DNA from 4 places in the Thalassotalea psychrophila genome. Region 1 is predicted to be linked to each of the others. Evidence: predicted binding sites of a transcription regulator. Region 1 holds the regulator's gene; each other region holds the start of a gene.
The links. The regulator LexA, encoded in region 1, represses DNA repair genes until DNA is damaged. The targets are predictions, from matches to a motif close to TACTGTATNNNNATACAGTA.

Region 2: recA (recombinase RecA) is a predicted target of LexA. The motif match lies at 2,462-2,481, and genes of this name have one in related genera.
Region 3: ruvA (Holliday junction branch migration protein RuvA) is a predicted target of LexA. The motif match lies at 1,209-1,228, and genes of this name have one in related genera.
Region 4: RGQ13_RS12660 (DNA recombination protein RmuC) is a predicted target of LexA. The motif match lies at 1,548-1,567, and genes of this name have one in related genera.

What each region holds. Positions count from the first base shown of each region.
Region 1 covers NZ_CP134145.1:4,377,128-4,381,514, reverse strand. Annotated here, with positions in the region: gene coxB (cytochrome c oxidase subunit II) at 1-1,252, opposite strand, end outside; gene lexA (transcriptional repressor LexA) at 1,635-2,249, opposite strand; gene RGQ13_RS18200 (serine hydrolase domain-containing protein) at 3,576-4,387, opposite strand, start outside.
Region 2 covers NZ_CP134145.1:3,662,858-3,667,244, reverse strand. Annotated here, with positions in the region: gene RGQ13_RS15095 (hypothetical protein) at 1-274, shown strand, start outside; gene RGQ13_RS15090 (hypothetical protein) at 330-767, shown strand; gene RGQ13_RS15085 (hypothetical protein) at 873-1,622, shown strand; gene recA (recombinase RecA) at 2,531-3,559, shown strand; gene metA (homoserine O-acetyltransferase MetA) at 3,794-4,387, shown strand, end outside.
Region 3 covers NZ_CP134145.1:1,975,988-1,980,374, reverse strand. Annotated here, with positions in the region: gene ruvB (Holliday junction branch migration DNA helicase RuvB) at 1-507, opposite strand, end outside; gene ruvA (Holliday junction branch migration protein RuvA) at 536-1,162, opposite strand; gene ruvC (crossover junction endodeoxyribonuclease RuvC) at 1,324-1,851, opposite strand; gene aspS (aspartate--tRNA ligase) at 2,006-3,787, opposite strand; gene RGQ13_RS07925 (EAL domain-containing protein) at 4,010-4,387, opposite strand, start outside.
Region 4 covers NZ_CP134145.1:3,092,427-3,096,813, reverse strand. Annotated here, with positions in the region: gene RGQ13_RS12665 (S9 family peptidase) at 1-1,424, shown strand, start outside; gene RGQ13_RS12660 (DNA recombination protein RmuC) at 1,607-2,899, shown strand; gene RGQ13_RS12655 (sodium-dependent transporter) at 2,959-4,296, opposite strand.

The DNA of each region.
Region 1 (4,387 bases):
TCATTAACTCATCCATAGACAAGTCGGCTAAATTTACTTCAGTGCTTTCAACAGCAACTTCTTCTACGGCAGCAGGAGTCGACGGTTCAGCAATTGTTGCGCCATCAGTTCCTTCGACAATAAATTTAACATCAGCAGGTTGTACAGCTTGACCGGTATTATTATCCCAAGCATTACGCTCGTACGTTATAACCGCGGCAATCTCTTTAAGTGATAACTGCTTACCGTAACCTTGCATGCCTGTACCAGAACGGCCATTGAAAACCACGGCAATGTGTTCGCCAAGTTTACTTGGTGCAGTAGCTATTTCACTGCCTTTAAGTGCAGGGAATGCTGGTGGTAAACCCATACCTGTTGGTTGGTGACATGCTGCACAATGAGCAGCATAAGTTTGCTCACCTAACGCCATTAACTCTTCCATAGGAAGTTTAGCTGTAAGTGATTGCGCTTCAGCTTCAGCTGCTTTAGTCATTGCAATCTTTTGCTCATTTACCCAAAGTTCGTAATCAACTTCAGAGCGAACATCAACCACAATAGGCATGAACCCATGATCTTTACCACAAAGTTCAGCACATTGACCGCGGTAAATTCCTGGCTCATTAACAAAGGTCCAAGCTTCATTGATAAAACCAGGGTTCGCATCTTGTTTAACTGCAAATGCTGGAACCCACCAAGCGTGAATAACATCATCTGAAGTAATTAAGAAACGAACTTTACGATTTACTGGAATTACTAACGGTTTGTCTACTTCAAGTAAGTAATTTTCACCTTTTGCTTCACCAGGACCGTTTTGATTTTGATACTGAGCTGTCGGTGTAGATAAAACACTGTAAAACTCAATGCCTTGATCAAAATACTTATAATGCCATTTCCACTGCGAACCAGTAACTTGCACGGTGATATCAGAATTACTGTTATCTTCCATGTCAATCAACGTGGTTGTTGCAGGCCATGCCATACCGATAAGAATTAAAATAGGGATAGCGGTCCAAAGAATTTCTACTTTAGTGCTTTCATGAAATGAGGCAGGTTTTGCCCCTTTGGACTTACGGTGAAAGATCATTGACCAGAACATAGCGCCAAAAACAACGACACCAATTACCGTACAAATCCACATTACCAACATATGCAAATCATAGACTTCATGGCTGACTTCGGTCACACCTTTAGTTAGATTTAATTGCATATCTGCCCAAGCTGAACTGGAAATTAAACTTCCCAACAACAGCCAACCCAGGTTACGTCTCTTCACTCGACATCTCCTCTGCTTTTATTAGCCTAGAAAATACAGAAATAAGTGACAAGATACATCTTTATTCGATGTCTCTAATTTCCGTAATTTATTTTTATTATTGTGTTACGTAAAAAACCTACATCGATGAATGGGGTAGGGAGTCTACAGCGTAATATTTGTATATTATCCGCTCTAGAATTACTTAATTTTTAGGCAAGGTCTAGTGCTTTGTTATAAAAAAGTTAAATTAATTACTTAAATGTTAGTAGAGTAAATACTACTAAAATTGAATAGGTTAGGCGCAGTTAAAGGGACACAGAGAAAAGAAAAAGGCTAAATTAAGTGAATAATTTAGCCTTTATGTGTTGTTTGTTTTTTATACTGTTAAAGTGGCGGCAGACTACATCCAATCAGCGTTGCGGATAACACCAACAGCAATGCCTTCAATATTAAAATGTTGGTTAGCTAAGTCGACAATAATTGGAGAGAAGTCTTCATTTTCTGCATGTAAATGCACTACATTACCGTCACGCTTATAACGTTTTACCGTTACGTCGTCTTCAACTCTAGCAACCACGACTTGGCCATTTTGAATATCAGTTGTTTGATGAACCGCTAATAAATCACCATCTAAAATACCAATGTCTTTCATGCTTTCGCCATTTACTCGTAATAAGTAATCGGCAGCGGGATGAAATAAACTACCATCAATTTTGTAATGCTCTTCAACATGCTCTTGCGCCAAAATGGGCTCACCAGCAGCAACTCGGCCAATTAGTGGTAAGCCTTCTTCTTCGATATGTTCTTCTGCAAGGCGAATACCACGAGACGTACCCGGCAGCATTTCTATAAAACCTTTCTTAGCGAGCGCTTTTAAATGCTCTTCTGCTGCATTGGCCGACTTGAAACCGAAGAAATCAGCAATTTCAGCTCGCGTAGGCGGCATTCCTGTATCGGCAATTTTTTCTTTAATAAGATCAAATATTTGTTGCTGTCTGTTAGTAAGTGGGCGCATATTATTTTTGAGTAACCTGTTTTTCTGTACAGTACATTGTACTGTCAGTATATACAGCTATAAAGTAAACGCAACTGTAAATCCTTAAAATGATTAAATTTATGTGGTTTCCAGTTCCAAATAAAATTTTGTCCAGAGGGGTGAAACTGTATATTTAAGTCAATTCCTAATTATGCAAAGTAGTAGTCTTTATAACATATTGTAATATATAAATTTATATGAACAGTCCATGAGAAATATGGCCTGACAGTAAAAGTCTATTATGTGTAAGGTAAGTTTTCAAGCACGGTAATGGTGCGTAGGGGCATGGCGCTAACCTTTATGCCGATCGAAAATCAATTAAACTCACCTTTATAATAGGGGGCGGCCTCTATGAACGTAGCTTAATTTATGTTCAAAACTACATGTTGATGTTTATCTAAGTGTCAAAAAATCATAAGTAGTTGCGTTTTTTGCAATAACTCGTATCCCGTGCGTTCCCAACCGTGTAAAAAGCTGAACTAACTAATATGCAAATGACCATATGTTCCAAAATGGAACCAACCACTCAATTGTCCAACAAGTTGTTGGACAATTGAGGATTCAAACGAGAAAACACTAAAAAATGAAGGGCTGTTTCGTGCCAAAATCAGGAAAAGAAAAAATCGCCGTCATATAAAAGAAGAAGCTCCTAAATAAATTATCATTTAGGAGCTAAGCTAGAGTGAGAAGAAGGATCTCCTGAAGCATGTTGTGGATCGGCTTAGTGGCATTAGTTGTCGTATAAGGAGCTTTATCGGACAATTATTGATTTATACGACATTTTAGGCGTCGGAAAGCCCAAAACCTTCCGCTTAGTGGCAAAATCAGCCATGATTCACCTAATTTTTGTGACTTCACTAAAAACAGGTGAAAGATAGGTGAAAAGCGACCGCTCGTGGCAGTTGGTGTCATTAGTCTGGGTCGAGTGATTCAACAGGCTTCTTTGCGTTGTAATGCCACAGAAACGGACGGTTTACTACGAAGTAGCGAAAAAATTATACTTGGCAATAATTCGTCGAATATTCGACCTCAAGTGTCACAAAGAAGACCTTAAACTTGAGATCGCAAATTCTTTTGTTGCCACATTGCGGACGGTTTCAGAAATGAAAAACCAGACCTCAAAGGGTCTGGTTTGTGCCAACTGCGGTCATTCGACTTGCGGATTATTTTCGGTGCCTTTTTACCTTAAGAGGCAGAGAAATTTGTATTGGAATGCGTAGCAGGTGTAAGCTGTAGGATTAAAAGCTTGCCCGTGGTTTTGTCCCTTCCTGAATCAGGTTACCCATCTCCATTTATTAACCCACTTCATTGCTCGGCTTCCTCTGTTGATTTCTTAAACAAAACATTGCCCACTAATACGGTCCTAATTATTCCCCAAGCTAGGGCCAATGTGCCAGATATTATTGCTGCCCAAGAGATGTCTGGAGCAAATAATAATACATCAGACACTGTCATTTGATTTGCCTTTGGAAGCACCACTAAAAATGCGATCGAAAGTAAAACGCTCATCACAAGTGGGGCGACTAAAAATCTGAAATAGCTCCACCGATTTAGAGTAGGCAATCCAGATTTCCAACGTTTAATTAACAGGAAAGTTCGCGGTATCCCAATCAGCTGCAAAACTAAAATTAATGTAATTGCATAAAAAACTTTATCAAAAGTGCCAGCCCTGCTTTCTCTTATTTTTCCGCCTGTCAAAAGCAAATAAACATTCTCTGGCAGCATTCTGACCGTACCATCAAATACGGAATCTTGCCCGTTAATGAGCACCACCACTCCCAAGCCTTCTTCAGGAATCATAATAATTTCCGAACGATAGTTCGCAACTAAACCCTTATGCATTACAAGCTTTTTTCCATTAAGCTGTCGACTTAGCCATCCCATCGCATAATGTTGCTTCTCGGGAGTATGGTATAGTTGCATCGAAGCATCAGAGAGCAGTTTGTTATCAAGGTAACGCCCACTATTTAGTTGGGCAATCATATAGTGGCTGATATCTTTTGCACTGGATATCAGATAACCAGCAGGTTTTTTTCGTCTGGGGTAAGGAATATCAGGGGTTGGAAAAGCTTTCCCTATAAAATAATTGTATCCCGTCGCAAGTCCATTATTTCGCG
Region 2 (4,387 bases), 710 kb from region 1:
CTGTAAAGACAGCGCATCTACTGCCTGTAAGCGGTTCCATAGTTCCAGTGTCCGTTTAGCTGTATCAAGTCGTGTAAAATATGGCGAGCAGCTTTCACCATTAGCACCCTATATAAATCCTTTCTATGAAATATTTAACGATAATACATCATCTATAAAGGATGAAATTACAAAGAATGGCTATTCTGTTATCTGTGGTGATTTGTCTGCCCTTAATAACGAAGAGTTGTTTACATCCTGTAATGCTAATGTCGATGAATTCATGAATTTATAAGTTATGTCCATTAGACTAATTTGAGCGATAACCCGCCTGTTACAATAAGAATAATATGAAATATTTCGCATTAATATTAATGCTTCTATCAACATCAGTAATTGCCTGTTCATCGAGTAAGCAACTTGAGGAACTTCCTGCTTTTTCTAAGGTATTGCAATCTTCTGCTACTGAAAAAGTAGATGGTATAGCTGTATTTGTCCCAACAATAATTGAAGGGGCAACCGCAACAAAACTTCGAGTATCATTTTTTGAAAACGAAGAGCTAATCCTGCAAACGTCGGTCGAGCTTGATGAAGTCTTGAAAGACGATGAAGAAATGTACAATGAAGTAGATTTAAACGGGTATAGCGTTGGATATCTTTATGCAGATAGAACTCAAATAAAGAATATACTTTTAACTACTAGTTATGAGTTTCCACCTACCAAAAGCGGTGGGATTATAATGTGTGGTCCAATGCGAAGTTATAAATTACACGAGTTAATGAGATAAATTTAGATAAAATTAATAGTCACAAATTTGACCTTAACATCTTGAAAAGGTTAAGGTCTCCTGAGAGCGATATATAGTCTTTCAATACAGGTTAAAGGGATTTAAATGCAACTAAACCACCTAAATACCAAAGTAATTCTAGATGGCACAATTAATCTATTAAAGACACATAAGAGCACCCTAATAAAATACCTTCTAGTTCCTCTTACGTTTTTAGCTATTCTAGAGCTATATTTATTGCCCGACTACGTACCACATGCAAAATCAGCATTAGGATTTCTGTATTTATTAACCAATGTCCTTATATTTTTAATTTACGCTAACGTAGCTATTACTATCCACCGAGCATTGATTGTTAATAAGCATGGAAACTTTCCAAGGTTGGGGATAAAACTAGGCTTAACAGAATTTAAATACATGTTAGCTATATTAATAACCTATCTTTTTCCTTTCGCTTTCTATTGGATTTCAAGTGATTGGGCTTATTCTTTAGCTTTAGATGGTTACTCAGAAGATACGCTTAGAGTTATTTATAAAGCGTTAAAATTTTCGACGGAGTTATGTTTCATTGTTGTACTCTCTTTCTGGGGATTAGCTTTACCACATATTGCGATTAAAAATGAAATTTCACTTTCTCACGCATTGAGCTTATCCAAAGGTTCTAGAGGCGCGATGTTTTTGAGTATGCTGTTTGTTGTATTAATAACGGAAGCTATATATGTTTTATTTTCGGAATTTTATTATGTAGATTCCATTCTATTGTTATTGCTAGATTGGGTGGCTTTTACTTTTATTGGAGTATTTAGCGTCGCAATTCTTTCGGCTACTTATAGGCACGTAAATATCGAACATTAGCAAATGCTAATGGGCTGTTATTGGCACTGAAGGGACGGATCAAGCCTGGTATCCCGCCCTCAAACACACCTTGTTTTAAGATCGAAACCGAATAAGCCAAGAAACTAGGATTTGGATGTTTCGAACGTCTGCTTAGGAGAAATCGACTTAAATTCTTCCGAAAGATCTGAGTCGTTGTTTATGCGAAGCCTGCATATCCATAGGCCAAACCAAACCGTCGGCAATGTGGCATAACCTGAACTAAGTTATTGATTGCTCTACTTCCGCTTATGGCTGAAGCAGACCCTCAGAGTATCAACCTTAACAACTTCAAACCAATCAATAGACCATCACTAAAATGAATAAAACACTTACTGGCTATAATATTGTGACATTAGCGAATAATTTGGTTTTTAGTGTAGGTTGGGGTGTGGGTTTTTTATGTAGCCGGCTTTAAGGCTCTATATGGAGGCTTTAACACCCTGACGCATCATCGGAGTATGATTTGATTGCGCGAAAAGATCGTCTGTCATTTATTAGCTTTTGTATTTATTAAAGTTATTCTGAGAACGGCAAATTAATTGAAAAATAGATAAAATAGGCCGTGATTCATAGTATATATGGATGGTAAAATATTATTACTCGAAGCGCAAAGCAAGATATCAATTAATACCAATATAACTACCCGTTAAAACCACTGTATAAAAAATTAGAATTTAAAGTTTAAGTACTGTTTAAATATTTATTTTAATAAACGTAACAGTAATATCGATACGGAGTTTTTGTTTTAATTACTTATAAATCAAATTGTTATGTTGGCTTTTTTGGCGTTAGATAAAAAAATATTAATTAATGGTTGATACTGTACGATTATACAGTATACTAATTCCATAACTACTGGATAAATAGAAAAACATTGGAGATTTTTAATGGACGCAAATAAAGAAAAGGCATTATCAGCAGCCCTAAGTCAAATTGAACGTCAGTTCGGTAAAGGTTCGATCATGAAACTAGGAGATAACCAAAGCATGAACGTAGAAACTATTTCTACCGGCTCACTTGCTTTAGATGTTGCTCTTGGTGCTGGCGGTTTGCCAATGGGTCGTGTTGTTGAAATCTATGGTCCTGAATCTAGTGGTAAAACGACACTTACTTTAGAAGTAATCGCTGAAGCACAGCGTAATGGTAAAGTATGTGCTTTTGTTGATGCCGAGCATGCTCTTGACCCAATTTATGCTGAAAAACTCGGCGTAAACATTAATGAGTTATTAGTGTCACAACCAGATACTGGTGAACAAGCTTTAGAAATTGTTGATATGTTAAGTCGTTCTGGTGCGGTAGACGTAATTGTAGTCGATTCTGTTGCTGCTTTAACTCCTAAAGCTGAAATTGAAGGCGACATGGGTGACAGTCACATGGGTCTACAGGCTCGTATGTTGTCACAAGCAATGCGTAAGCTTACAGGTAACCTTAAGCAATCTAATACTATGCTTATCTTTATCAACCAAATCCGTATGAAAATTGGTGTAATGTTTGGTAACCCGGAAACAACTACAGGTGGTAATGCGCTTAAGTTTTATGCATCTGTTCGTCTAGATATTCGTCGTATTGGCGCGGTTAAAGAAGGGGATGAAATTACCGGTAATGAAACCCGTGTTAAAGTTGTTAAAAACAAAATTGCTCCTCCGTTTAAACAGGCTGAATTCCAAATTTTATACGGCCAAGGTATTAACAGTTTAGGTGAGCTAATCGACTTAGGTGTTAAACATAAAATGGTTGAAAAAGCTGGAGCATGGTACAGCTGTATGGGCGAACGTATCGGTCAAGGTAAAGCTAATGCAACCAAGTATCTTGCAGAAAACACTGCTATGGCAACAGAATTAGAAGCTAAATTGCGTGGTCTATTACTAACTACAGCTAAAGATTCAGAAGAAGAAGTTGTTGCTGAAGTTGAATAATATTCAATAAATCATTACTTATTAAACCGCTCATTGAGCGGTTTTTTTTTACTTCATGGATGATGAAATGCAAACTGCCATGGATGGCAATAAGTTTGTACTTGTGGATATTATACTGAATCTTGAGAATTAAAATAATATCTATAGTTTATTTAGACGTCTATACGTTTAGATGTTGACATTTCTATTTGGTTGGGTAGTATTAAGTTTTTGCTCTACTTTAGGTTAAATCTAATGCCGATTAAAATCCCTGATCAATTACCAGCCCTGGCAGTTCTCGCTAATGAGAACATATTTGTCATGTCTGAAAATAGGGCTGTTAATCAAGAAATTCGACCTATGCAAGTAGCAATATTAAATTTAATGCCAAATAAAATTGAGGCTGAAATTCAAATATTGCGCATGCTGTCAAATACACCGTTACAAATAAATATTGAATTTGTCCGTTTGCACTTAAATGAATCTAAAAATACACCGAAAGAGCATTTGGATGAGTTTTATTGCTTATTCGATGATATAAAGCATAAACACTACGATGGTTTAATCGTAACTGGTGCGCCTTTAGGTCAGCTTAGTTACGAAGATGTTTCTTATTGGGACAAAATAGTAGAAGTTTTTGAATGGTCTCAAACAAATGTCACATCAACTATGTATTCATGTTGGGCGGCGCATGCTGCGCTATACTACCGCTATGGTTTAAATAGAAAATTACGCACCAAAAAGCTTTCCGGTGTGTACCGACATCAAACATTAGATTCTATGGAACCGCTAACTCGAGGTTATGAAGAAGAGTTTTCTGTTCCTCATTCACGCTACGGTGAAATTGAT
Region 3 (4,387 bases), 2.4 Mb from region 1:
ACGAGTAGTTGCGCCAATAAGTGTAAAAGCTGGTAAATCCAGCTTAATTGAACGTGCAGCAGGCCCTTCTCCTATCATGATATCTAATTGATAGTCTTCCATTGCCGGATACAATATCTCTTCTACTACCGGGCTTAATCGATGTATCTCATCAATAAACAGCACATCGTTTTCTTCGAGGTTTGTCAAAAGCGCGGCTAAATCGCCCGCTTTTTCTAATACAGGTCCTGAAGTAGTACGAATATTAACACCCATTTCATTAGCAACAATGTTCGCCAGTGTGGTTTTACCTAAACCTGGAGGGCCAAATATAAGTAAATGATCGAGCGGTTCACCACGGTTTTTCGCCGCTTGAATGAAGATTTCCATTTGTTCTTTAACGTGATCTTGGCCGGTGTAATCAGCTAGCATTTTAGGACGAATAGCACGGTCGATGGTTTCTTCTTCGCGAGTCGCGCTAGGCTCTATAATACGTTCAGGTTGTATGAGGCGATCTGCTTCAATCATAGTATTTTACTTATTGTATTTGTGTGTTTTATAACATTGACTTCAGGGCATCACGGATAAGTTCTTCTGAACTCATATCGTCAGCATAAACAGCTTTAACGGCTTTGTCAGCTTGCACAGGCTTATATCCTAGTGACACAAGTGCGGTAATAGCATCATCTTTATTTGATGCCATAGCAACCAAAGAGCTATCAGCAGTAATCAAGTCTATTGGCATATTATCAGTTATCGGGGTGGCAAGATCACTACCCCAATCTTTTAATTTATCACGCATTTCAATGAGTAATCGCTCTGCCGTTTTCTTACCTACACCTGGAATTTTAACTATTGTGCCAGCGTCATCAAGGTTTACACAATGAACAAACTGGCCAGCAGACATGTTAGATAATATTGCTAAGGCCAGTTTCGGACCTACACCATTTACTTTAATCAATAATCGAAACAACTTACGTTCAGTTTGATTGGCAAAGCCATACAGTAACTGTGCATCTTCACGTACAACAAAATGCGTATAAATTACCGCCTCTTGCTCAAGTTTAGGTAAATGATAAAAACTGGTCATGGGTAAGGTAACTTCGTAACCAACACCACTACACTCAAGTAATATTTCAGGGGCTTGCTTCTCTACTAAAATGCCGCGTAAACGTCCTATCACCGCTATTTCCTATTATTATTTTTACGTTTATATACGCCAACAATACCACTGTATAAATATATAGTAAACAAAAATAACTAGGGTCAGAGTCAAGTTACAGTCGACGCACTAGCGTCGTCCCGAACTCGATTCGGGATCTTACCTGACTCTGACCCTAGTTTTTATCTAAGGCGGCCGCGTACGGTTTTGGTTGCACGGCCAGACATTTTAATTAACGACTCGTAACTGTGGCCATGACAAATTGCTACTGCTAATGCATCAGCGGCATCTTCTTGTGGCGTAGCAGGAAGGTTTAAGAATGATTTAACCATATGTTGTACCTGAGCTTTATCTGCAGCACCGGTACCAACCACGGCTTGTTTAATTTGTCGGGCTGAATATTCAGATACTTCTAGGCCATTGTTAGTAGCCGCAACTATTGCAGCACCTCGTGCTTGTCCCAGTTTAAGTGCTCCGCCCGGGTTTAAACCCATAAATATTTGCTCAACGGCAACCATATCAGGTTTAAATTGCAAAATAAGCTCAGAAACACCAGCAAAGATAATTTGCAATCGTTCAGGATGATTATCGCCAGCAGCTAAGGTTTTAATACAACCACTACCAAGGTAGGTTATTTTACGACCTTGCTTTTCGATAACGCCGTAACCGGTTAAACGCGAACCAGGGTCAATGCCTAAGATGATGCTCATTGATTTATAATTATTCTCATATGTTAGAAATAAGCTACAAGCTGAAAGCTTTCTAGCTAATCCTTATCTTATGGCATTTTCTAATTAAAAAAAATGGCTGATTCTAATAATCAGCCATTTAATAATTTACTTAACTAACGTGAATTCGCTAAAACTATTCAGCGTCAGTTTCTTCTGGCTCTTTTGGTATAGCTTGAATACCTAGCTCAACAAGTTGTGCAGGGTTTGCTTTACCTGGAGCATTGGTTAACGGACAAGCCGCGGTAGTTGTTTTCGGGAATGCCATTACGTCACGAATTGAAGTAGCACCTGTCATCAGCATTACAATGCGATCTAAACCAAATGCTAAACCAGCGTGTGGCGGTGTACCGTAACGTAGAGCTTCTAATAAGAAACCAAATTTCTCTTGTGCCTCTTCATCACTGATACCTAAAATTCTAAACACTGCAGCTTGCATATCTTCGTTATGAATACGAACAGAGCCACCGCCTAATTCACAACCATTTAGAACCATGTCATAAGCATTAGATAATGCGCCAATTGGATTAGCTTCTAATTCTTCAGCAGTCATATCTGTTGGCGCGGTAAATGGGTGATGCAACGCGTGCATACCACCATTGATTTCTTCAAACATTGGGAAATCTACAACCCAAAGAGGTTTCCATTCATCACTAACCATGCCCAAGTCTTCACCAAGTTTAAGACGAAGTGCGCCTAATGACTCAGTAACTACATTGTATGTGTCAGCGCCGAAGAAAATTATATCGCCAGAAGCGGCATTAACTCGTGTTAATAATTGAGTTACTTCGTCATCTGATAAGAACTTCAAAATTGGAGATTGTAAGCCGTCACGACCTGCATCTACGTCGTTCACTTTTAACCACGGCATACCTTTAGCACCGTAAATGCCTACGTACTTAGTGTAATTATCAAGTTTTTTGCGTGATAGCTCTGCTGCAGCGCCTGGTACTTTAATTACCGATACACGACCTTTTGGATCGTTAGCAGGACCTGAGAATACTTTAAATTCAACGTCTTTTAAAATGTCTGCAACATCTACAATTTCAAGAGGGTTACGTAAATCAGGCTTATCTGAGCCGTAACGAGTCATAGCTTCCGCGTAAGTCATGTGCGGGAACTCGCCTAAATCTACGTTTAATAGACTTTCGAACAGTTCACGGATCATCTTCTCTGCAACTGACATCACCTGCTCAGCTGACATGAAAGACGTTTCAATATCAATTTGAGTAAATTCAGGTTGACGATCAGCACGTAAATCTTCATCACGGAAACATTTAACGATTTGGTAGTAACGCTCCATGCCCGACATCATCAGTAACTGTTTAAATAACTGTGGTGATTGTGGCAATGCAAAAAAATTACCTTTTTGTGTACGTGATGGTACTAAATAATCGCGTGCCCCTTCAGGCGTTGCCGCAGTAAGGATTGGCGTTTCAATATCCATGAACGCTTGAGCTTCTAATGAAGCACGAACCTGTGAGGTTACCTTTGCACGAAAACGTAAACGCTCAGTCATTTCAGGACGACGTAAATCTAAGTAGCGATATTTTAAGCGATTTTCTTCACTGTTCTCTTGGTTTGAATCAAGTGGTAACGGCGCTGATTTATTTAAAATATTTAGCTCTAAGCCAAGAACTTCAATAGCACCAGTTGCCATGGTTTTATTGACTTGTGATTCAGGACGGGCACGAACTTTACCTTTAATTTGTACACAAAATTCATTGCGTAAAGTGTTCGCTGTTGCTAATACGTCTTGCAAGTCAGGATCAAATACCACTTGCACAATGCCTTCGCGATCGCGTAAATCAACAAAGATCACGGCACCTAAGTCACGACGACGGTTAACCCAACCACAAAGAGTTACTTCTTGTCCTACGTGAGATTCATTAACCTCACCACAAAATAAACTGCGCATTTCGTTATATCCTGAAAATTATATTGCTATACATCTTGAATTTATTCAATTGGCTAAATTCGATTCAGCCAAGCAAATGCGAATTAATTGCCTTTGCAAAGATGCTAAAATTTAAAAGCGGTTATTATAAAGCAAACAACGCTAAAGTCACCTGAAAATAGATGAAATACCTTGGCTTTTAATAAACCTGCGAATTGTGCAACGGTTAATGTCTAACTAACTTTATTTTCTCTTATGTTCTAGAAAATCAGATAGTTCATCAAATGATATTGGTTTAGATAAATAATAGCCCTGTACAATATTTATATTATTTTGTTTGAGCAATTCAACTTGCTCCTTAGTTTCAACACCTTCCATTACCACTCGTTTATCAAAATTCTTCAATAACGTGAACAAGCTTTGTAATGCTGTTAGGTCAGCTGATGAGGTAGTAATGTTTAATGGTAATAACGAACGGTCCAGTTTTACCGTAGTAATGTAATGGCTTTTTATTTGTTCAATAGACATAAAACCGGCACCAAAATCATCAATAGCTACATTAAATCCCATTTGAGTTAATACCGAAAATTTTTCAAGTAAATTTTCATCAAGCACCGTATC
Region 4 (4,387 bases), 1.3 Mb from region 1:
AAGCGGTTGATTTAATGGCTGACTGGGACACCGACTTTGCTGGGATGAACCAAGTTTCATTTAATCCAAATGGGAAAAGCTTAGCGTTTTCAGCAAAAGTACCTGGCGTTGATCACGCCTGGACAACCAACTGGGATATATTTGAAGTAAATCTTGAGTCGAAAGAAGTTGCCAACTTAACCGTTGATAACAAAGCTTGGGATGCTATGCCTGTTTACTCAGCTGATGGTCGTTACTTAGCCTATAAAGCTATGAAAACTCCTGTGTATGAGTCAGATAAATTTAGCTTACAGGTTAAAGATTTACGCACTAAAGCTGTTAAAGATATTGCACCATTATGGGATCGTTCTATCTCTAGTTTTCAGTTTGGTAGCGATAACCGCAGTGTTATTGCTATTGCGCAAGATATTGGCCAACAATCTATTTTTGAAATAGATTTACAGTTTGGTGATGTAACGCCTATTTATAATCAAGGCTATGCTGGTAATGTATCAATTAATGGTGATGCCTTATATTTTACCCGTCATAACTTAGGTAATCCGAGTGATATCTTTACCATCAATAAAGACGGTTATGGTTTTAAACAATTAACTCATTTGAACAAAGCTAACCTAGCTGACATTGCATTCGGTGATTTTGAGCAATTCAAATTTAAAGGTTGGAACAACGAAGATGTTCACGGTTATATCGTAAAACCAACAAACTTTAAAGAAGGTGAAAAATACCCAATTGCATTTTTAGTACATGGCGGACCACAAGGCAGCTTTGGTAACATGTTCCACTACCGTTGGAATGCTCAACTTTGGGCAGCACAAGGCTACGGAGTTGTAATGGTCGACTTCCATGGTTCAACTGGTTATGGACAGGCGTTTACCGACTCTATTTCTCATGATTGGGGTGGTAAACCACTTGAAGACTTACAAAAAGGTATGGATTACATCACCGAGAAAAATGCATGGTTAGACCGTGAAAATGCTTGTGCTTTAGGCGCATCATACGGTGGTTACATGATGAACTGGATCATGGGTAATTGGTCTGATGGCTTCAAATGTATTGTTAACCACGCAGGTTTATTCGATATGAAGAGCTTTTACAATGTAACCGAGGAACTATGGTTTCCAGAGCATGATTTTGGCGGTCCGTATTGGGAACAAGAAGAAGAGTACACAAAATTTGATCCTTCTCGCTTTGTTGATAACTGGAAAACACCTATGTTAGTTATCCAAGGTGAGCTTGATTATCGTGTGCCTTATGGTCAAAGCTTAGGTGCATTTACAACGTTACAACGTAAAGGTATCGATTCACGGTTAGTGATGTTTCCAGATGAAGATCACCATATTCGTAACCCAGATAATTTAAAAGAATGGTATAGAGAAATTTTTGTTTGGATGGAAAAATACATTAAACCTACCAGCACTAAGTAAATAATCTTTTATTTAACCTATTAAGAATCCCAGCTTTTGCTGGGATTCTTGTTTTAGAAAACAATATCATACAAACCTTCTTAACTTGTTTACTTGACCATTTCTTTTTCTTAGGGTTAAATGGACTGTGATAATATACAGTACTTTCTGTTGATTGATACTAATAACAATTAAGAAGCCCTATGATAGAAATTCCATACTTTACTTTTATTGCCATTTCCCTATTAATTTTACTCAGTATTTTTTGTTTAGTCTTACTCAGTAAAGTCTCCGCTTTATCTTCAGTTTTGCTGCAACAAAGTAAAGAAACCTCAGTGGTTCAAGATAGATTGAAACAATGGCAAGAACAACAGCAGTTGATGTTTGCCCAACAGGAAAAGTTACGCAGTAATTTAGAAAGTTCTAGTAGCGATTTACAGCTAAAGTTAATGCAGCAATTAAACGATCATAAAGAGCAGTTTAATAAAAACCAGATGTTTGCCATTAATCAACTTATTGCCCATTTAAGTAAAACCACTAAAGAAAGCCGAGAAGAGCTTTCTAAATCATTAGCGAGCAATTCTGAAGTTATGGCTAAACGCATGACTGAGCTCACACAAAGTACAGATAAACGCTTACAAGATATTTCGGCAGGCGTTGAAAAACGTTTGACTGATGGATTTGATAAAACTACTAAAACATTTAATGACATACTAAAGCGCTTAGCGTTAATAGATGATGCACAGAAGAAGATAACCGAACTTTCTACTAACGTGGTCAGCCTGCAAGAAGTTTTGGCTGACAAACGATCACGTGGCGCATTTGGCGAAGTACAACTCAATGCACTTATTCGTAATGTAATGCCAGAAAAGCACTTCTCAATACAGCACACCTTATCGAATGGTAAAATTGCGGATTGTATTTTATTTTTGCCCAAGCCTACAGGTAACGTCGTTATTGATTCTAAATTCCCTTTAGAAAGCTACAAAAAAATGACCGATAACGAATTGGGTGATAGTGATAGAAAATTAGCTGAGCGTCAGTTTAAAGTCGATATTAAAAAGCACATTAATGACATTAGTGATAAATACTTAATCGATAATGAAACTGCTGATGGTGCGGTAATGTTTATTCCTGCAGAAGCAATATTTGCCGAAATACATGCCCATTACCCAGAATTAGTTGAAGAAGCTCATAAAAAACGGGTTTGGTTATCTTCACCAACTACGCTTATGGCTATTTTAACAACGGCGAGATCTGTATTAAAAGACGAAGCGACGCGCAAACAAATTCATTTAATACAAGAGCATCTATCACATTTAGGTGCTGATTTTGGCCGGTTTAGAACACGTTTTGATAACTTGGCAAAACATATCGACCAAGCAGCAAGTGATGTAAAACTTATTCATACATCTGCCAATAAAATATCCGGTCGTTTTGAAAAAATAGAACAAGTAGATTTAAAAGATAATGAAGTGGAAAAAATAGCAGAATAAAACTAGGGTCAGAGTCAGATTATTACGCAATAACCTGACTCTGACCCTAGTTTTTATCATTAAAGTGCCATAATTACGCTAATAAATACTATTGAAAGTAAGATAGGACAAACATAGCGTAAATAGTTGCCCCATAACTTCAACGAAGGCTTACTAGCGAGTAAAGCCTGATCTGCTAATTGATTACCGCGCTTCCAAATCCAACCAACAACGATAAAGTAAAATAGCCCCATGATTGGTAACTGGAATGTATTTACCCAAGTTATAATAAGTCCAAACAAGCTATCAAAATTATAAACGATGGTCATACAAGCAGTTAGAACAATAAGTGAAACCAAAATTGTCGCTTTACTTCGGGAATAACTTTTATCTTCAACTAAATATGCAACAGGTACCTCTGTTGATGAGAGAGTGGACGTTAGGGCTGCCATAGACATCAATGAGAAAAACACTAGGGCTACATAAACACCAATATCACCCATGGAATCAAACAAGGTAGGTAATATTGAAAATATTAATTGCGGGCCGCCAATAAGCTTTCCATCTGCAAATACCTCTAAGCCCAGATGTTGAGCGACAAACAAGGTTGGAATAATTAATAAACCCGCAAGAAAAGCAATCAATGTATCAAGTGCGCCAATTGATATTACCAGTTGGCCCATATTGGCATTCTTTTTCATGTAAGAGCCGTAAACCATCATACCGCCAACACCAATGGACAATGAAAAGAAAGCTTGCCCCATGGCTGAGATTATCAGCATTGGATCTTGCAACTGGCTAAAGTCGGGTTGTAAGTACATCGCCACCCCTTCATTTGCACCAGGTTGTTGTAATATATAAATAATTAAGCCAATTAGAAGCACAAATAAAATTGGCATCAATCGGCTAGACCAACGTTCAATTCCTTTGCTCACCCCTTGGTTAATGATCAAAGCACCTAAAATAATGAATACTGGCGTAAAGGCTAAATTGCGAGCGTGGCTTGATTCACCAAGCCAAATAGCAGCATCAGTAAACCCTATTAATTCCATTAATGGTGATAATGCATGAGCAAGCATCCAACCAGCAACTATGGTATAAAAGCTAAGCATTAAAATGGCGCCAAGCAGACCAAATAAACCAGCGTACTTACCTAAGTTTCGAGACACATCTTCACAGGCATCTTGTAAAGCTCCTACTGGATTTTTTTGAGCTTGATTACCAATGTACATTTCGGCATATAACGCCGGTAAAGCTAATAAAACGGTCACAATAAGGTAAACAAATACAAAAGCGCCACCGCCATTGTTTGCTGCTTGAGTTGGGAAACCCCAAATATTACCTAGGCCTATCGCTGAACCTGCAGCTGCTAAAATAAACCCTAGACGGGATTGAAAGGAATCTCTCGTTGTACTCATAAAGTATTTTTCATCATCATTATTATTATTCTCTATAGGCTGAGCTTACCTAGCTTTTTAAAGGTTTGGCAAGTTAAATTGTGAAATACAC